4 regions of the Streptomyces luomodiensis genome follow, and region 1 is predicted to be linked to each of the others. Evidence: riboswitches for the same ligand, from Rfam matches in the RefSeq annotation. Region 1 holds a riboswitch; each other region holds the start of a gene.
The links. A riboswitch is a leader RNA that binds a small molecule or an ion and turns the genes downstream of it on or off. The one in region 1 is predicted to bind cobalamin.
Positions count from the first base shown of each region.

Region 2: it holds a riboswitch for cobalamin, as region 1 does, so the genes downstream of both, nicT (Nickel transporter NicT) here and PS467_RS11125 (cobalamin biosynthesis protein) in region 1, are expected to answer to the same signal.
Region 3: it holds a riboswitch for cobalamin, as region 1 does, so the genes downstream of both, PS467_RS02730 ((2Fe-2S) ferredoxin domain-containing protein) here and PS467_RS11125 (cobalamin biosynthesis protein) in region 1, are expected to answer to the same signal.
Region 4: it holds a riboswitch for cobalamin, as region 1 does, so the genes downstream of both, PS467_RS27190 (ribonucleoside-diphosphate reductase subunit alpha) here and PS467_RS11125 (cobalamin biosynthesis protein) in region 1, are expected to answer to the same signal.

Region 1 is NZ_CP117522.1:2,592,706-2,597,606, forward strand. Features, by position in the region: gene PS467_RS11110 (class II aldolase/adducin family protein) at 1-482, opposite strand, end outside; gene PS467_RS11115 (inorganic phosphate transporter) at 832-2,166, shown strand; gene PS467_RS11120 (hypothetical protein) at 2,180-2,428, shown strand; cobalamin riboswitch at 2,619-2,770, shown strand; gene PS467_RS11125 (cobalamin biosynthesis protein) at 2,972-3,955, shown strand; gene PS467_RS11130 (cobyric acid synthase) at 3,952-4,901, shown strand, end outside.
Region 2 is NZ_CP117522.1:8,965,679-8,970,579, forward strand. Features, by position in the region: gene PS467_RS37730 (PepSY-associated TM helix domain-containing protein) at 1-1,018, shown strand, start outside; cobalamin riboswitch at 1,093-1,294, shown strand; gene nicT (Nickel transporter NicT) at 1,293-2,411, shown strand; gene PS467_RS37740 (hypothetical protein) at 2,457-2,963, opposite strand; gene PS467_RS37745 (hypothetical protein) at 3,101-3,235, opposite strand; gene PS467_RS37750 (hydroxymethylglutaryl-CoA lyase-like TIM-barrel protein) at 3,328-4,278, opposite strand; gene PS467_RS37755 (AMP-binding protein) at 4,271-4,901, opposite strand, start outside.
Region 3 is NZ_CP117522.1:621,907-626,807, forward strand. Features, by position in the region: partial or broken gene PS467_RS02715 (sarcosine oxidase subunit delta family protein) at 1-1,799, shown strand, start outside; gene PS467_RS02720 (sarcosine oxidase subunit gamma) at 1,789-2,382, shown strand; partial or broken gene PS467_RS02725 (FAD-binding protein) at 2,393-2,546, opposite strand; gene PS467_RS02730 ((2Fe-2S) ferredoxin domain-containing protein) at 2,743-3,132, opposite strand; cobalamin riboswitch at 3,176-3,351, opposite strand; gene PS467_RS02735 (potassium channel family protein) at 3,413-4,901, opposite strand, start outside.
Region 4 is NZ_CP117522.1:6,441,751-6,446,651, reverse strand. Features, by position in the region: gene PS467_RS27200 (histidine phosphatase family protein) at 1-584, opposite strand, end outside; gene PS467_RS27195 (FGGY family carbohydrate kinase) at 734-2,242, shown strand; cobalamin riboswitch at 2,280-2,439, shown strand; gene PS467_RS27190 (ribonucleoside-diphosphate reductase subunit alpha) at 2,572-4,901, shown strand, end outside.

The sequences.
Region 1 (4,901 bases):
CGGTCGCGCAGCGCCTCGATCATGGCGGCGGCCAGTTCGTCCGTTCCGTAGAGCGCGTAGGCGGCGACCCGGACCGGGCCGCCGAGGGCGGCGGTCATGTAGTGGATCGCGGGGAGCTCGTCGACGAGCGTGGAGACGGCCGTGGCGTGGACGGCGTGGGTGTGGACCACGGCCTGGGCGTCGGTCTCGCGGTAGACGGCGAGGTGCATGGGCAGCTCGCTGGTGGGCCGGAGCGTCCCGAGGACCTGCTGTCCGTCGAGATCGACGGCGACGGCGTCCCGGGGGCCGAGCCGGTCGTACGGGACGCCGCTGGGGGTCACCAGGACGGTGTCGCCGACCCGGGCCGAGACATTGCCCGAGGTACCGACGACCAGGCCGTCCGCGGTGGTCCTGCGGGCCGTGCGCACCACCTGCGCCCATGCCTGCCGCAGGGGGTGGGTCAACCGCGGCTGCGGCCGCCGTGGGGATTGCGACTGTGTCACCTGTCCTCACCTCCGTTGGCCCGATCCTCCCAGGCGCCCGGAGGCCGGGCGGCGGCGGGGCCGGAACGGGCTCGCCGGGCGCCTACGGTCGCGCCTCGTGGACAGCCGGCCCGGGTGGGCGGCGGAGGGTGAACGGCGGGTGGCCGCGCGGTCGGGCCACGGGCCGCCTCAGGAGTGCTCGATCGTCACCCAACTCCCTTGCGACACAGGAGAGTAGGCTCGAATTCACTGCGTATTAGCACGCCCGCAACCACGTCATCCCCACGCCTGACTCAGTTCATCTTCCGTTCACCATGCTTCCCTACGTTCACCGAGGCACTACCGACCTTCGAACTGATTGACCGGGTGTATGGAACACATCACGCTTCTCATCGGGATCGTGATCGTCACGGCCTTGGTGTTCGACTTCACGAACGGCTTCCACGACACGGCCAACGCCATGGCCACCACCATCTCCACGGGAGCACTCGGTCCCAGGGTGGCAGTGGCGATGTCGGCCGTCCTCAACCTCGTCGGCGCGTTCCTGTCCGTGGAGGTGGCCAAGACCATCTCCGGCGGGATCATCGATGAGGATTCCGGTATCCGACCCGAAGTGATCTTCGCTGGACTGGTCGGCGCGATCCTGTGGAATCTGGTGACCTGGCTCGCCGGACTCCCCTCCAGCTCCTCGCACGCCCTGTTCGGCGGCCTCATCGGCGCCACCGTGGTCTCCGCCGGCCTGGACGGGGTCAACGGCGACGCGATCGTCATGAAGGTCCTGATCCCCGCCGTCGCCGCGCCGGTCGTGGCCGGCATCGCCACGGTGGCCGCCACCCGGCTCACCTACCGGCTCGGCCGCGACCGCGCCCCGGAGGACACCGCGAAGGGCTACCGCGCCGGGCAGATCGCCTCGGCCGCCCTGGTCTCCCTGGCCCACGGCACCAACGACGCCCAGAAGACGATGGGCGTGATCACCCTGGCGCTGGTCACCGGAGGCGTGGTGGCGCCCGACTCCGACCCGCCGCTGTGGGTCATCGTCTCGGCGGGCCTGGCCATCGCGCTCGGCACCTACCTGGGCGGCTGGCGCATCATCCGCACCATGGGTAAGGGCATCACCGACATCCAGCCGCCGCAGGGCTTCGCCGCCCAGACCGGCGCCGCGACCGTCATCCTCGCCTCCTCCCACCTCGGCTTCGCGCTGTCCACCACCCAGGTCTGCTCCGGCGCCGTCATGGGCGCGGGTGTCGGCCGTAAGGGCGCCGTGGTGCGCTGGTCGACCGCGGGCCGCATGGTGATCGCCTGGGTGCTGACCCTGCCGGCCGCCGGTCTGGTGGCGGGTGGCGCCGCGCTGCTGGCCGACCAGGGGAACGCGGGGATCACGGCGGTCGCCGTGCTCGCCGTCCTGGCCTGCGGGGCGATCTGGGCGCTCTCGCGCCGCAAGCCCGTGGACCACACCAACGTCAACGAGGTCGGCAGCCAGGAGCCGGTCGGCGCCGTCACGGCCGCCCTGCGGTCCGTGGCCCCGCCGCCCGCGGGTCCGGTGGCGCCTGCCGGCCCGGCGGATTCCGCTTCCGTTTCGGCAAGCTCCGAGGTCCCCGAGGTCTCCGGGAAGACCGGGGGAACCGCCTCCGGGACCGGCGCCCCGGAGACCACGTCCGAGAACATCCCCACGCCCGCCGCCGCGGCGAGCAGCACCACCCCGTAAGGAGCCGGCAAACATGGACATCGACTGGGCGGCACTCGGCCAGGTCTTCGGCGTCAGCCTCGTGGTGACGGTCGGCATGGTGGGCGTCTTCACCCTGGGTATCGTCGGGACGTCCCGCAAGACGCGGCCGGAGCAGGGCGACACGGCCGCCGTGCCGGGTGGTGCGGCCGACGCCTCCGCGCTCGCGCGCACCGGCGCGTACGCCTGTTTCGCGGTGTGCGCCGCGGTCGTGGCGTACGGCATCTATCTGATCGTCGGCTGAGGACCCCACCCGCGTCCTCATCGACCCACCGGCCGCCGGACGGTGGCGCTGACCAGCGCCGTCCCTCCGGCGGCCGTTCCGTGTGCGGCGGTCGCTGTGGGCCTCGGCACACTCGGGCGTCCTGGGTCATATGCGAGTTGACGGCCATTCGCGGCCCATGGTGGACTTCCCGAGCCAAACGGCGGCAGGAGAGGAAGCCGGTGAGAATCCGGCGCGGTCCCGCCACTGTCACCGGGGAGCGCCCTCCCATCGCCTGCATGGGGTCACGGCTCATCCGTACGGTTCGTTCCGTGCACGGGCTGGAAGACCGGGAGGGCCGCGGATCCGGGAGCCAGGAGACTCTCACCGCCGGTCACGTCGAACCAGGGCGAGGACCCTGAGTGAGGACAAACCGCCATGCCCGGCACCGCCACGCCGCCAGCCCCCTCGGTCCACTCCGGCTGCCCTGTCTTGCCCACCCGTCTTGTCCTTACCAGCCGCACCGGCTGCTCGGTCGGCTCGGTCGGCGTGTCCCCGCGCCGGGGCATGACGGCGGCCTGACGGATGGCTGCCGACCACGCCTCCTTCGCGTGCGGCGCGGCCCTCGGCTTCCTCGCTGATCTTGCCGTGGGCGATCCGCGCCGCGGCCACCCGGTGGCCGCTTTCGGGCGCGCCGCCGCGGCCGCCGAGCGCCGGCTGTGGCGTGACCACCGCGGTTACGGGGCCCTGCACACCGCGTTGTGCGCGGGCGGCGCGGCCGCCGGTGCCGCGCTGCTGACCCGCGCCGTACGGGCCCTGGGCGGCCGCCGCGGCGCGCAGGCGGCGCTGACCGCTGCCGCCACCTGGGCCGTGCTGGGCGGTACGACGCTGGGCCGTGAGGCACGGGCCGTCGGCGGGGCGCTGGCCGCGGGCGACCTCGAGGGCGCCCGGGAGCGGCTGCCGCATCTGTGCGGCCGCGATCCGCAGGCGCTGGACGGGCCGCAGATCGCCCGCGCGGTCGTCGAATCGGTCGCCGAGAACACGTCCGACGCCGTCGTGGGCGCGCTGGTGTGGGGGGCCGTGGGCGGGGTGCCGGGGCTCATCGGCTTCCGCGCCGTCAACACCCTGGACGCCATGGTGGGTCACAAGTCGCCGCGCTACCGGCGGTTCGGCTGGGCGGCGGCCCGTGTGGACGATGTGGCCGGCTGGCCCGGTGCGCGGCTTACGGCGGCCATGACGACCCTCGCGGGCCCCGATCCGCGCGGCGCGTGGCGCGCCTGGCGGCGCGACGGCCGGCGCCATCCGAGCCCCAACGCGGGACCGGTGGAGGCATCCTTCGCGGGGGCGCTCGGCGTACGGCTGGGCGGCACCCTCGCCTACGGCGGCCGGGTCGAGCACCGGCCGGTGCTCAACTCCGGCGGGCGGCCGGTGGCGGCGGCCGACATCGAGCGGGCGATACGGCTGTCGCGGCGCGTCGGCCTCCTGGCGCTCGGTGTGTCCGTGGCGGCCCGGCCGGCCGTCCGGGCGTTGACGGGGCGGCCGCGGGCCGCTGGAAGGGGCGGTGGATGAGCGGGATACGCGGTAAGGGCGGCACGGGCGCTCCCGGGGCACGGGGCGGGGGGCTGCTGGTCGCGGGTACGACCTCCGACGCGGGCAAGAGTGTCGTGACGGCCGGGATCTGCCGGTGGCTCGCCCGTAAGGGCGTCAGCGTGGCGCCCTTCAAGGCGCAGAACATGTCGCTGAACTCCTTCGTGACCCGGGAGGGGGCGGAGATCGGGCGGGCGCAGGCCATGCAGGCGGCCGCCGCGCGCGTCGAGCCGAGCGCGCTGATGAACCCGGTCCTGCTGAAGCCGGGCGGCGACCGCAGCAGCCAAGTGGTGCTGCTGGGCAAGCCGGTGGGCGAGATGAGCGCCCGCGGGTACTTCGGGAAGTCCGGGGCGCCGTCGTCCGGGGAGAGTCCGTACGCGGGGGGCAGGGAGGCGCTGCTGGGGACCGTCACCGAGTGCCTGGAGGAGCTGCGGCGCACCCATGACGCGGTGATCTGCGAGGGCGCGGGCAGTCCGGCCGAGATCAATCTGCGCCGCACCGACATCGTCAACCTGGGGCTGGCGCGGGCCGCGGGGCTTCCGGTCGTGGTGGTCGGGGACATCGACCGCGGTGGCGTCTTCGCGTCCTTCTTCGGCACGACCGCGCTGCTGTCGGCGGCGGACCAGCGGCATGTGGCCGCCTATCTGGTGAACAAGTTCCGCGGCGATGTGAGCCTCCTGGAGCCCGGTCTGGAGATGCTGCGCGACCTCACCGGCCGCCCGACCGTCGGGGTGCTCCCGTTCGCCCACGGGCTGGGGATCGACGAGGAGGACGGGCTGCGGGTGTCGCTGCGCGGCGCGGTGCGGGAGAGCGTCGTGGCGCCCCCTTACGGTGCGGACGTGCTGCGCGTCGCGGTGGCCGCCGTGCCGCTGATGTCCAACTTCACGGACGTGGACGCGCTGGCCGCCGAACCGGGTGTGATCGTGCG
Region 2 (4,901 bases), 6.4 Mb from region 1:
GCTGCCGCTGCGCACATGGATCGACGACCTGCACCGCAATCTGCACCTCGGCGACACCGGCCGGCTCTACAGCGAACTCGCCGCCAGCTGGCTGTGGGTGATCACCGGTGGCGGGCTGGTGCTGTGGCTCGCCCGCCGCCGCACGGGCCCGGTGAAGCGGAAGCTGCGCGCGACCGCGTTCCCGGACCGCTCCGCCGCGGGGCGCAGAAGGGCGATGTCCTTTCACGGCTCGGTCGGCGTCTGGGCGGCGCTGGGGCTGTTCTTCCTGTCCGCGACCGGTCTGACGTGGTCCACCTACGCGGGCGCGAACGTCACCGACCTGCGCGCCGCCCTCGGCCAGGCCACGCCGGCCGTCAGCTCCGCCGTCGGCGGCGAACACGCCGGACACGGCTCCATGGACGGCATGGACGGCATGGAGGGCATGGACATGGGCGGGTCGGGGGGACACGGCGGCTCGTCCGCCGATGTCGGCTTCGACGCCGTCCTCGAGGCCGCCCGCGCCGAGGGCCTGGACAACCCGGTGGAGATCGTCCCGCCCGCCGGGCCCGGCACCGCGTACACCGTCAGCCAGATCCAGCGCAGCTGGCCGGAGAAGCAGGACGCGGCGGCCGTCGATCCGACGACCGGTCAGGTCACCGATGTGGTGCGGTTCGAGGACTATCCGCTGCTGGCCAAGCTCTCCCGCTGGGGCATCGACGCCCATATGGGGAGCCTGTTCGGGCTGCCCAACCAGATCGCCCTGGCCGCCCTCGCGCTCGCCCTGGTCTTCCTGATCGTATGGGGCTACCGGATGTGGTGGCAGCGCGGCCGGGCCGGTGCCTTCGGCCGCCCCATCGCGCGTGGCGCCTGGCGTCAGGTGCCGTCGTACGTCCTGGCCTCGCTGGTCGTCGCGATCGGGGTGCTCGGCTACTACCTGCCGCTGCTCGGCATTCCGCTGGCCGCCTTCCTGGTCATCGACATCGCGCTCGGCCGCCTGGCCGACCGGCGTGGGAAACGGGCCGGCGCGGCCGGCGCCTGAGTCGGCCACGGGCGGCCGTCCGCGGCCGGCCGGATCGGGCCCCCTCCCGGCTTGCCGCTTTTGCCCGGCCGGCCCTACAGTTGGCGGGCCGTGGTGTACGGGAAGACCGGTGCGAAACCGGAGCGGCCCTCGCCACTGTGATCGGGGAGTTCCCGTCCCGTTCCGCGGTCGGTCGGACCGTGCCGCGGAGCCACTGGTCGCCCATGGCGGCCGGGAAGGCAGGGGCGGGCGCGGCGACCCGTCAGCCAGGAGACCGGCCACGGCATCTCACGAGATGATCCACGAGGTGCTGGAGCGTGATCGCATGACCCTGCCCACCACATCGCGATGGCGGCGCGAGGACACCGTCCGGACCGCCGGGCTGCTGGCGGTGATACTCATCCTGCACGCCGTCGCCTTCGGCCTGCTCTTCCTGGTCGTGGCGCCCCATCACTACGAGGTCGGCGCCAAGACGTTCGGCGTCGGCCTGGGCATCACCGCGTACACCCTGGGCATGCGGCACGCCTTCGACGCCGACCACATCGCCGCCATCGACAACACCACCCGCAAGCTGATGGCGGACGGCAAGCGGCCGGTGTCCGTCGGCTTCTGGTTCGCGCTCGGCCACTCCGGTGTGGTGGTCGCCCTGGCCGCGCTGGTGGCCGGCGGGGCCCAGCTGGCCGGCACCCTGGTCAACGAGGACTCCGGGACCCACCAGGTGCTCGGCGCCGTCGGCACGACGGTCTCCGGCGCCTTCCTCTACCTCATCGCCGCGCTCAACCTGGTGGCCCTGCTGGGCATCCTGCGCGTCTTCAAGGCCATGCGCGCCGGACAGTACGACGAGACGGAACTGGAAGCACAACTGGACGCGCGTGGCTTCATGAACCGCGTCCTGGGCCGCTTCACCAAGTCCATCACCCGGCCGGGGCAGATGTTCCCGCTCGGCTTCCTCTTCGGGCTCGGCTTCGACACCGCCACCGAGGTGGCCCTGATGGTGATGGCCGGAAGCGGCGCGGCCGCCGGGCTGCCCTGGTACGCCATCCTGTGCCTGCCGCTGCTCTTCGCCGCCGGGATGAGCCTGTTCGACACCCTCGACGGCACCTTCATGAACGTCGCCTACCAGTGGGCGTTCGCCAACCCGGTCCGCAAGGTCTTCTACAACCTCGCCATCACGGGTCTGTCCATCGCGGTCGCCTTCCTCATCGGCACCATCGAGCTGATCAGCGTCCTGCACGACAAGCTCGAACTGCGGGACGCCGTCACCGGCTGGATCTCGGCGCTGAACCTGGACAACGTGGGCTTCATCATCGTCGGTCTGTTCGTGGTGGTGTGGGCCGCGGCGCTGGCCTACTGGCGGCTGGCCAAGGTCGAACAGCGCTGGGCCGTCCGTACCGCGCGCGCCGACGGCGGCTGACCCCAGCTCCTTCCATGGGCCCGGCGCCCGGCACATGTCCCGGCGTCACGGAATCTCGTGCACCGCGTCGGGCTCCCACGCGTACACGGCGGTGACGGCCTTGACGAACGCGCGGTGGCGTTCCTCGATCTCCTGAGCCATCCAGGACTCGACGGGCTCCCCTTCCCCCAGGACACGATGCACCTGGACGCAGGTCAGCGACAACTCGTCGGCCGCGGTTCGGACGGTCGCGGGACCCACCACATCGACCCGCAGCCGAGCCGAGCGGAACCGTTGCCGCGCCGCCTCTGCCACCTCCGCCGTCGTCGTCGGCTGGATGAGGGCGTCCGTGTACGCGTCGGTGGCGCTCAGGATCACCTGATAGGCGTCATGCCGGGCCTGGAGGAGCCATCGCTTGGACTCCACCCGCGCCTGGTCCTCCACCTGCTGGCGTGCGGCCTGAACGGTCTTCTCGCCGCCGATCCGCGCCGCCCGTGCCGAGAAACCGCCGCCGATGAGGGCACCCAGCAGGGCCACCAACCCGGCGAACAAGGCCGCGAGTCCTTGATCCATGAGGTCTCCTTCCGCCCCTGCTCACGGAATTACCGCCGTGGGGAGACGAGCGCAAGAGCCGCACGGTTCGACCCGACCCGACAACGGCCGGCGCACCATCCGGGAAGGACGATGCGCTGGCCGGCTGCCGAGTGGGGTCACCGGGCTTCGGCCGCGGCGGTCCGCCCGGCCGCGCGGCCGAACACGGCGGCGCGCATGGGGGCGGCGTCCCCGGGACAGTCGCCGTGGAACGGCCCGCCGGTGGCTTCGCCGGCCGCGTACAGACCGGGCACCGGTACCCCATCGTCATCAGCTTGATGTGCGGCGGCCCCGCGGAAGGGGCCGTGGCCGTGCGTGCGGAGCCGGCCCGGTTCGCCCTTCGGCGTCACCAGGTGAAGGCCAGTGGCTCCGCCGGCCGGCCGCCGGCCGGCACCGGGCCGGTGTGCCGGACGAAGCCCTTGCCGGGGACGCCGACCTCGTCGGTCAGCCAGTTGGCGGTGTCGAGGAGCCGGGACAGGTCGATTCCGGTGGACACTCCGGCCAGCTCCAGCAGCTGCACCGCGTCCTCGGTGCACACGCCGCCGCCCTGGGCGCCGGGCATGGCGGGATGCCCGCCGCTGCCGGCCAGTGAGGTGTCGATGGCGCGGACGCCGAGGTCGAGAAGGGGGAGCAGGGCCGCGAGACCCATGCCGCGGCCGTCGTGGATCTGCACGGTGAGGTGGTCGGCGGGCACGTGGGCGAGCGCGGCGGTGACGAGTTCGCGGATCTGGGGCGGCGCGGCGTAGCCGACGGAATCCGCGAGGATCCAGCGGTCCACCCCGATGTCGAGGAGCCGCCGGGCCAGCGGTTCGAGGTCCGCGGCGCCGCGGGCGGGGCCGGTGGGCCCGCCCCAGGCGAAGATGAGGTAGGTGTCGAGCACCAGGTCGCGGTCGGCGGCGAACGCCGCCATGCGTTCGAGTTCGGCGAGGGAATCGGCGGTGGACCGGCCGATGTTGGCACGGGCGAATCCCTCGTCCACCGAGAGGAGGAAGGACGCCGTGTCGGCGCCGGCGTCGGCCGCGCGGGCGAGACCGCGCATGTTGCCGACGCAAGCGCCCAGGGTGAGACCGGGAACCCGGGGGACCCGGGCGAACACCTCCGCGGCGTCGGCGAGACCCGGCACCAGGTCGGGCCGGACGAACGAGGACAGCTCGAACGAGCGGACACCGGCGTCGAGGAGCCGTCGCACGAGCTCGGTCTTCACGTCGGTGGCGACCGGGTGGTTCTGGAAGGTCAGGCGCGGCGCGATCTCGCGGATGCGCACATCGGGCTGGGGCACGGTGGATTCCTCAGGCATGTCGGGTCGGCTTCAGCCCGGCGGCGTACGAGTCCCAGGCGTCCGTCGCGCCCTGGAGGCGCAGGTCGCTCTTGCGCACCTTGCCGGTCGGGGTGGTGGGCAGTTCGTCCAGGACGCGGTAGTAGCGCGGGACCATGAAGTGCGGCATGGACCGGTCGCAGTGCGCGAACAGCTCCTCGAAGTCCAGGCGCTGACCGGGTTCGAGCTGGAGCACGGCGAGCACCTCGTCCTCGCCCAGTTCGGAGGGGGCCGCGACCGCCGCGGCGGCCACCACGCCGGGATGGGCGAGCAGGACCGACTCCACCTCGTGGGAGGAGATGTTCTCGCCGCGGCGGCGCAGGGCGTCCTTCTTGCGGTCGATGAAGTAGAAGTACCCGTCCTCGTCGGTGTAGCCGAGGTCCCCGGTGTGCCACCACAGGTCTCGCATGGTCGCGAGGGTCGCGGCCGGATTCCGGTGGTAGCCGGAGAACATGATGTGCGGCAGCCGGGGCCGGTAGACGATCTCCCCGGCCTGGCCGGGGGCGGCACGGTGGCCGGATTCGTCGTGGATCTCGAGGATGGACGATTCGGTCGGCAGGCCGATCGAGCCGATCTTGCGGGCGTGGAGCGGGTTGTAGAGCACG
Region 3 (4,901 bases), 2.0 Mb from region 1:
GCGACCGCCAGGGCATCGAGTGTGATCTGCTGCTGGTCTCCGGCGGCTGGAACCCCGCGGTGGCTCTGTTCAGCCAGGCCCGCGGCACCCTGCGGTACGACGCCGGAACCGGCGCCTTCGTCCCCGCGCACGCGCCGGACAGCGTCCGTACGGCGGGATCGGCCGGCGGTACGTTCACCCTGGCCGGCTGTCTCGCCGACGGCGTGGACGCCGCCCGGCGGGCCCTGTCGGCCATCGGCAGGGCCTGCGGGACGGTCGCCCTGCCGGCCGCCCCTGTGCTGCCGGAGGGGGCGCCCACCCGGGTGCTCTGGCGGGTGCCGAGCCCGCAGGACGGCCAGGACGGCTCGCGGCAGTTCGTCGACCTCCAGCGCGACGCCCTCGTCTCCGACGTGCTGAGGGCGACCGGGGCGGGGTTGCGGTCGGTGGAGCACGTCAAGCGCTACACCACCATCGGCACCGCCCATGACCAGGGCCGCACATCGGGCGTCATGACCTCGGGCATCCTCGCCGAGGCGCTGGGGGTGGACGTCGCCGACCTCGGCACCACCCGTTTCCGGCCGCCTGCCGTGCCGGTCGCCTTCGCCGCCCTCGCGGGCCGCGACCGCGGGGAACTGTTCGACCCGGTCCGGGTGACCGCGCTGCATCCGTGGCATGTCGCGCACGGCGCCCTGTTCGAGGACGTCGGCCAGTGGAAACGTCCCTGGTACTACCCCCAGCCGGGCGAGACCATGGAGGAGGCGGTGCTGCGCGAGTGCCGGGCCGCCCGCACCGGCGTCGCGATGATGGACGGCTCCACGCTCGGCACGATCGATGTGCAGGGCCCGGACGCCGGTGTACTGCTGGACCGGCTCTACACGAACATGATGAGCACCCTCGCGGTGGGCCGGATCCGCTACGGCGTGATGTGCGGCGTCGACGGCATGGTCATCGACGACGGCACCGTGATCCGCGTGGCCGAGCGGGAGTTCCTGCTGACCACGACCACCGGCAACGCGGCCAAGGTCCTGGCCTGGATGGAGGAGTGGCTCCAGACGGAGTGGCCCGGCCTGCGCGTGCACCTCACCTCGGTCACCGAGCACTGGGCGACCATCCCGCTGGTGGGCCCCCGCTCCCGCGACGTCCTGGCCCTGGTGGCGCCCGGCCTGGACGTCGGCAAGGCCGCGTTCCCGTTCATGTCATGGCGCGACGCCACCGTCGCCGGTGTCCCGGCGCGGGTGTGCCGCATCAGCTTCTCCGGTGAACTCGCCTACGAGATCAACGTCCCCGCCTGGGACGGCCTCACGGTGTGGCAGGCCCTCCTCACGGCCGGCGGCCCGTTCGGCATCACCCCGTACGGCACCGAGACCATGCACGTGCTGCGCGCCGAGAAGGCGTACCCGATCATCGGGCAGGACACCGACGGCACCATCACCCCGCAGGACCTGGGCATGTCGTGGGTCGTGTCCAAGAAGAAGCCGGACTTCATCGGCAAGCGGTCCTTCACCCGTGCGGAGAACCAGCGCGAGGACCGCAAGCAGCTGGTGGGCCTGCTGCCGGCCGACGAACGGGTCCTGCTGCCCGAAGGCGCCCAGATCATCGCCACCAGCAGCGTTCCCCAGCCGCCGGTGCCCATGCTGGGCCATGTCACCTCCAGCTACCGCAGCGACGCCCTCCGGCGCACGTTCGCCCTGGCCCTGGTGCGCTCGGGAACCCGGCGCATCGGCGAAACCCTCTACGTCCCGCTGGATGGCCGGACCGTCCCGGTGACCGTGACCGACCCCGTGCTCTTCGACAAGGAGGGAACTCGCCGTGACGGTTGAGACGTCCACGCGTGTCAGTCCCCTGTCCGCGTGGCAGGACCGCCTGGCGCGGCTGCCGGCCGGGCTGCGGGTGCGGGAACTGCCCTTCCTGACCCAGCTCACCCTGCGGGTGGAGCCGGGCGGTGCCGCGGCGAAGGCCGTCGAGGCCGCCCTGGACACCGCCCTGCCGGGCCCGGTGCGCGCCGAGTCGTCGGGCGACGTCACGGTGGTGTGGCTGGGCCCGGACGAATGGCTGCTGGTGGCCCCCGACGGCCGGCGGCACGAGCTGCTCACCCGGCTGCGTACGGCCATCGGGGAGGAGTTCGCCACCGTCACCGACGTCTCGGCGCAGCGCACCACGCTGGCCCTGTCCGGGCCTCTCGTCCGCACGGTGCTGGCCCACGGCTGTGCCATCGATCTGGATCCGCGGGTGACACCCGTCGGCGCCTGTCCGACCACACTGCTGGCGCGGGCCCCGGTCACCCTCGTGGTGCGCGCGGAGGGGGCGTCCGCCGTCTGGCTGCTGGTCCGCTCGTCCTTCGCCTCCTACCTGGCCACCTGGCTGCTCGACGCCTGCACGGAATACCGGGGAGGCGCTGGGTGAGCGGCCCGGTTCAGGTCGCGGTCGCGGCCGCCGCGGCCCGGCCGGCGGCGCGGCCCGAGAACAGGCAGCCGCACGAGGAAGGTGCCCTCCAGGGAGCGGTAGCCGTGCACTCCGCCGCCGCCGAAGCCCGACACCTCGCCGGCCGCGTACAGGCCGGTGACCGGCGGCTGATCCCGGCGGGGGAGGCGGAATTGTCTGTGGGGTTCTCCATGGGCTGCCTTCCGGAAGGGGGGTTCGAAAGGGTGCGGGAGACACGAGGGGGTTGCCGCGGCGGCAACGTGTTACCGACGGTAGCCCAGAGGGTGCGGGGCCGCCAGAGTCCTGTCCCAGGAGCGATGCGGTGTCCCGGAGCGCGGCCGGTCAGCCCCCGCCGCCCGGTGACGTCCCGGGCGAGGCGCGCCGCTGCCGCGGGGTGAAGGTGTACAGGTCGAGGATGTCGGGCAGCGGTGCGACACCGGGGCCGCCCGCCCGGATCCAGGCCGCGATGTCCTCGGTCGCGTCCGGGTCGTTGACCAGGCCGAGCCACACCGGCCTGGCGCCGGCGGCGCGCCCGGCGGCCGACGGCTGCACCACGATCACATTGGCCTGATCGCACACGTCCAGGCACCCGGAGACGCGCACGGGCGCCTCCTGCCCCAGGCGCGCGGTCTGCGCGGTGTGGTCGATCCCGGTCACCTTGGGGCTGCCGCAGCAGCAGTCCCGGCACATGGTCACCCGGCACGGCACCGGGTCGCTCGGCCCGTTGGGCATGGCGCATCGCCCTCCTCCGGGGAAGTCCGCCCCGGTTGCGTCGAGGAGGCGACCGCGTGAGTCTCCTGGCTCTCGGGTCGATGCTCGTCCCGGCCTTCCCACCCGCGTGCGGGCAGTGGCCTGTTCGGGATCCGCTCGCCGATCACAGTGGCGGTACCGCGCCGGATTCACACCGGCTTCCTCGTTCCGCCGTCGCCCATGTCGCCCGGCATCATCCCATCCCGGGCTCCGCCATGCCACGGGACCCCCGCCGCGGCCCCGGGCGAGGGCGATGGGCAGGTCAGTTCCGGCGGACCGGTGCGCCCGCGAGCAGTTCGGCCAGGCCCTGGCGGGTGGCCGCCAGCACCACGCGGTCCTGTGGCCGCAGGACGTAACCGGGGTGCAGGTCCCACACCAGGGCGGGTTCCTGGGCGACGCCGTCGTGCGAGGGTGCCGCGGCGAGGTCGCGCTGCCGGTCCGCGGGTTCCGCCGCGTCCAGTGCGATCACCCGCCAGGCGCCCGGCGCGAACGCCTCGGCGACGGTACGGCCCTCCAGCCGCGGATGTCCGGCCACATGCAGGGCGGCGAAGAGCAGCACCCTGCGCTCGATCGGTATGGCACCGAGGACCTGACGCCCCATCATCGCCCCGGCGAAGGCGGGCGCCGCCAGGGAGGAGACGCTGCGGCTGCGGGTCAGGGCCTGCGGATGGGCCGCGCGCAGGGTGCGGTAGACGGCGGTGGCGAAGCCGTCGTCGTACAGGCGCAGCGCCACCCGCAGACGGGGTTTGACCGAGCGGGCGTACAGCGTCGCCTCCAGGTTGGTGGTGTCCACGCTGGTCAGGGCCAGCAGGGCATGGGCTCGCTGGATCTTGGCGGCCTCCAGGACGCCCTCCTGGGTGACATCGCCGACCACGGTCGGCACCCCCAGCTCGCGGGCCAGCGGGATGCCACGCGCACCGGGGTCCTCTTCCACGCACACCACGGGGATGTCCATCTCCCGGAGTCTGGCCAGCACACGGGTGCCGATTTTGCCGAGTCCGAGCAGGACGACATGGCCGGAGAGGCCGCGTGGCGGGCGGCGCAGCGTGGAGGCGGTGCGGAAGGTGCCCAGCGCCTCGAGCGCGGCGGCCACCAGGACGGGCAGCAGGAGCAGTCCGGCCAGCCCGGACAGCAATTGGACGATCTTGCGTGCGGTCGGCTCGTCGAGCGCCGGATCGTCGATGGCCAGCACGTCCAGCACCGTCAGGTAGGCCGCGCGGAGCAGACCGACCCCGGTGACCTGCCAGGAGACGAGGGTGAGCGCGAGCACGGCGGCCGCCATTCCGGCGACGGACCAGCGCAGCCGGCGGGAGAACAGCGAGGCGAGCGGAAGTCTGCGGCTGCCCAGCCGGCGTGGCGGCAGTGGCGGGCCGATGGCGGAGATGGCCTCGAGCACCACCGTGTCGCGGCCGGTGGCGGCGGCGACCTCCGCGTCGCCGGGCAGCAGCATGGGCCGCTCGTCCCCGCTGCTGTCCGAGCCCTCACTGCCGCCGGGGTCGCTGGTGGTGGACGACAGCAGGGCGAGGGTGCACAGTCCGGGGCGGGCGACCTCGTCCGGGCCGGACGGGCTGCGCTCGGCCGCGCGCAGCAGCAGCCCGTCGGCCTGGAGCACCTTGCTGGTGCCCGCGACGGCGGTGGCCGCCAGGGCGGGGGCCACGGTGTCGGCGTCCGACAGCACGGTGGTGGTGGCGTCCAGCTCCGCGGCGTCGATGCCGGGGTCGGCGACCCGTGCCGCCTCGTCGAGGAGTTCC
Region 4 (4,901 bases), 3.8 Mb from region 1:
CGCAGCGCCGTCGCCTCACCGGCCAGTTCGACCTCGGTCACCGCCGCGTTGTCCAGCCGGGGGAAGACCTGGCGGTAGCGGCCGACGGGGATGGTGAGCAGCGCGCACAGCGCCAGCCGCAGCAGGGAGTTGTGGGCGACGACGAGCACCGTGCCGCCCTCGTGCGCGGCGGCGAGCCCGCGCAGGGCGGCCACCGCCCGCGCCGCCGCCCGGCCGGGCGGCTCGGAACCGGGGAAGGCACCGGTCTCGGGGTCGCGCCGGAACGCCGCGACGGCGGCCGGGTCCTCCGCCTCCAGCTCGGCGATGGTGCGGCCCTCGCCCCAGCCGAAGTCGAGCTCGCGCAGGTCCTCGATCACCTCGGGCACCAGGCCCAGCGCCCGCGCCGCCGGCTCGGCCGTCCGCCGGGCGCGGCTCAGCGGGGAACAGGCCACCGCGTCCGCGCCGCGCCGCCCGGCCCACCGGGCGAGCGCGCGGGCCTGGCGATGCCCCCGTTCGGTCAGGTCGATGTCGGAGGTGCCGGCGTAGCGGTTCTCCGCGTGCCACACGGTCTCGCCGTGACGTACGAGCAGCAGTCGGGCGCTCATCCGGGGCCTCCCCTGTGTCGGGCATTGTCTGATCAAGTTGTAGATGTTAAATCTAGCATCGCCCATGTTATGAAACGCCGAAGCACGCCCCGAAGCACACCCGAGAGCCCGGAAGCACACCCCGAAGCACGCCGGAAGGAAGGCCACCCATGCGCGTCCTCGCCGCCCACGACGTGATCATCGGAGTCGACGTCGGCACCTCCGTCACCAAGGCCGTGGCCTTCGGCCGGGACGGCCGGGCGGTGGCCTCCGCGAGCCGCCCCAGCCGGCTGGAGCGGCTGCCCGGCGGCCGGGTGGAGCAGGACCTGGAGGACGTGCTGCGCACGGTCGGCGAGGTGTGCCGGGAGGTCGCCGCCGCCCTCCCCGGCCCCCCGGCCGCACTCGCGCTCACCGGCCAGGGGGACGGCATGTGGCTGCGGGACGCGGCGGGCCGGGCGGTGCGTCCGCCGATCTCCTGGATGGACGGCAGGGCGGGCGACACCGTGGCCCGCTGGGGCGAGGACGGCACCCTGCGGGCGCTGTACGCCCTCACCGGCTCGGGGGTGTTCCCCGGCTGCCACGCCCCGCTGCTGGCCTGGCTGGCCGAGCACGAGCCGGAGGCCCTGGCGCGGGCCGAGGTCGCGGGCTACTGCGTGGACGCGGTCGCCCAGCGGCTGACCGGCGTCATCGGCGTGGACGCCTCCGACGCCTCACTGCCGTTCCTGGACGTGACCACCCGTCAGTACGTGACCCAGGCCCTGGACGTGTGCGGAATCGCCGCGTACGCCCGGCTGTTGCCGCCGCCCGCCGCCCCGGGCGCGGTCGCGCGGCTGGACGGGGCGGGCGCGCGGCTGCTGGGACTGCCGGCCGGGCTGCCGGTCACGGCGGGCCCGTACGACCTCCCGGCCTGCGCCATCGGCAGCGGGGTGTGCGAGGTGGGCGACGGGTTGCTGATCGTCGGCACCACCCTGGCCAGCCAGGTGCTCACCGACAGCGCGCGGATCGACCCGGCCGGCGATCCGGCGGGGATGTGGCTGTGCACCCCCGATCCGGACCGCTGGCTGCGCGCCATGCCCGCGATGGTCGGCACCGCGGCCCTGGAGTGGGTGCTGGAGTTCACCGGCGCGACCACGGCCGAGCTGGACGCGATACTCGAGGCCGCACCGCCCGGCGCCAACGGCGTGACCGCCCTGCCCTTCCTGTCCGGCGCCGGGGAGCGCGCGCCGTTCGTGGAACCCGCCGCGCGGGGGCGGCTGGACGGGCTCACGCTGGGCGCCACCCGCGCCGACGCGGTCCGCGCGGTCTGCGAAGCCGTCGCCTACGCCGCACGCCACTGCCTGGAGGCCGCCGGGCTCTCCGCGAGCCTGGCGCTGTGCGGCGGCGGCACCCGGTCCACGGCGTGGGCCCGGCTGTTCGCCGATGTCATCGGCCGCCCGGTGCGCATCCCGAACGAGCCCGAGGTGGGTGCGCGGGGCGCGGTGGCGGTCGCCTGGCGGGCCCTCGGCGACCCGGTCGACGCGGAGCGCTGGCAGGCCGACGCGCGCACCGTCGAACCCCGCGCGGACCTCCGCGAGCTCTTCGAGGACGGCTACGCCGGCTACCGCGCCCGGCTCGACGAGGCGCTCGGCGGATGGCGCGCGACGGGCCCCAGGTCATGGGCCGCCTACGGAACGCACTAGCACATTCGCACGAAACTCCGCACCTCCCGACACAACATGTGGGGGCACGTGCGCCGGCCGACACAAGATGTATGCTCATGCTCGCTGTCGCCGCAGGGGAATCCGGTGCGAATCCGGAACTGTCCCGCAACGGTGTATGTGTGCGCTTATGCGGCGTACCCATGAGTCCGAGCACCTGCCGACGGCCGTTCAGAACACGTCCCCCGGCCTCGTGGGTTGGGCCGATGGACGCTGCGTGGTGTGCCCGGCGTACGAGGAGTGCGGCACCGGCATGCCCGCGCGCCCATCGCCCCCCTCGCGGCCCCAGCCGAGCGAGGGAGAGCACTTCAGTGACCATCGCGCCCGCCGATCCGGTTTCAGAACAGGCGGATTCTCAGGCAGCGGTTCCCCGGGCAGCGGGCGACGCGCCCGGGACCGCCCTGCTGCGGACCCTCACCGGCCTCACCGCCGACCTGCCCGCCACCGACCCCGGAAAGGTCGCGGCCGCCGCCCTGCGCGGCCGCCATCCCGGCTCGGACGAGGCGGAGTTGCGCACCCTCGCGACCGAGGCGGCGGCCGGGCTGATCGCCGAGGAACCGGAGTACTCGCGGCTGGCCGCGCGGCTGCTGGCGGTCACCATCACCCAGGAGGCGGCCGGGCAGGGCGCGGTCTCCTTCTCCGGCTCCGTGGCGGTGGGCCACCGCGAGGGCCTGATCGCCGACTCCACCGCGGAGTTCGCCGCCACCCACGCCGGGCGGCTGGACGCGCTGGTGGAGCGGGCCCTGGCCGACGGGGCCGACGACCGCTTCGGCTACTTCGGACTGCGCACCCTCTACAGCCGCTACCTGCTGCGCCACCCGCTCACCCGCCAGGTGATCGAGACCCCGCAGCACTTCCTGCTGCGCGTGGCCTGCGGGCTCGCCGAGGACCTCTCGGAGCGGGCCCTGGACGACGTGGCCGAGCTGTACCGGCTCACCAGCACGCTGTCGTACCTGCCCAGCTCCCCCACGCTGTTCAACTCCGGCACCCGGCATCCCCAGATGTCGTCCTGCTATCTGCTGGACTCCCCGCTGGACGAGCTGGACTCCATCTACCACCGCTACCACCAGGTGGCGCGGCTGTCGAAGCACGCGGGCGGCATCGGCCTGTCCTACTCCCGCATCCGGGCCCGCGGTTCGCTGATCCGGGGCACCAACGGGCACTCCGGCGGCATCGTGCCGTTCCTGCGCACGCTCGACGCCTCGGTGGCCGCCGTCAACCAGGGCGGCCGGCGCAAGGGCGCGGCCTGCGTCTACCTGGAGAGCTGGCACGCGGACCTCGAGGAGTTCCTGGAGCTGCGGGACAACACGGGCGAGGACGCCCGCCGCACCCACAACCTCAACATCGCCCACTGGATCCCGGACGAGTTCATGCGCCGGGTCGAGGCGGACGCCGACTGGTCGCTGTTCTCCCCGTCCGACGCCCCCGAGCTGGTGGACCTGTGGGGCGAGGAGTTCGACGCCGCGTACCGGAAGGCCGAGGCCGAGGGGAAGGCGGTCAAGCGGGTCCCGGCCCGCCAGCTGTACGCCCGGATGATGCGCACCCTCGCACAGACCGGCAACGGCTGGATGACCTTCAAGGACGCCGCCAACCGCACCGCCAACCAGACCGCCGAGCCCGGCCGGGTCGTCCACTCCTCGAACCTGTGCACCGAGATCCTGGAGGTCACCGACGACGGCGAGACCGCCGTGTGCAACCTCGGGTCGGTCAACCTCGCCGCGCACCTCGGCGCGGACGGGCAGATGGACTGGGAGCGCCTGGACGCCACCGTCCACACCGCCGTGACCTTCCTCGACCGCGTGGTGGACATCAACTTCTACCCCACCCAGGAGGCCGGGGCCTCCAACGCCCGCTGGCGTCCGGTGGGCCTGGGCCTCATGGGGCTCCAGGACGTCTTCTTCCGGCTGCGGCTGCCGTTCGACTCGCCCGAGGCCAAGGAGCTGTCCACCCGGATCTCCGAGCGCATCATGCTTGCCGCCTACGAGGCGTCCTGTGAGCTCGCCGAGCGCCACGGCCCGCTCCCCGCCTGGTCCGAGACCCGCACCGCACGCGGTGTGCTGCACCCGGACCACTACCCGGACGCGGTAGTCACCTGGCCGGAGCGCTGGCAGGCGCTGCGCACCCGGATGGCGACATCGGGGATGCGGAACTCGCTGCTGCTGGCGATCGCGCCGACCGCGACCATCGCCTCCATCGCGGGCGTCTACGAGTGCATCGAGCCGCAGGTCTCCAACCTCTTCAAGCGCGAAACGCTCAGCGGGGAGTTCCTCCAGGTCAACTCCTACCTCGTGGACGACCTCAAGAAGCTGGGCGTCTGGGACGCCCGGACCCGGGAGGCGCTGCGCGAGTCCAACGGCTCGGTCCAGGACCTGGCCTGGGTGCCCGCCGACGTACGGGAGCTGTACCGCACGGCGTGGGAGATCCCGCAGCGCGCCCTGATCGACATGGCGGCGGCGCGCACCCCGTACCTGGACCAGAGCCAGTCGCTGAACCTCTTCATGGCCTCGCCGACCATCGGCAAGCTCAGCTCGATGTACGTGTACGCCTGGAAGCGCGGCATCAAGACCACGTACTACCTGCGCTCGCGTCCGGCCACCCGGATCGCCCAGAGCGCACGCGGCGGGGCCGCGGCCACCGCCCC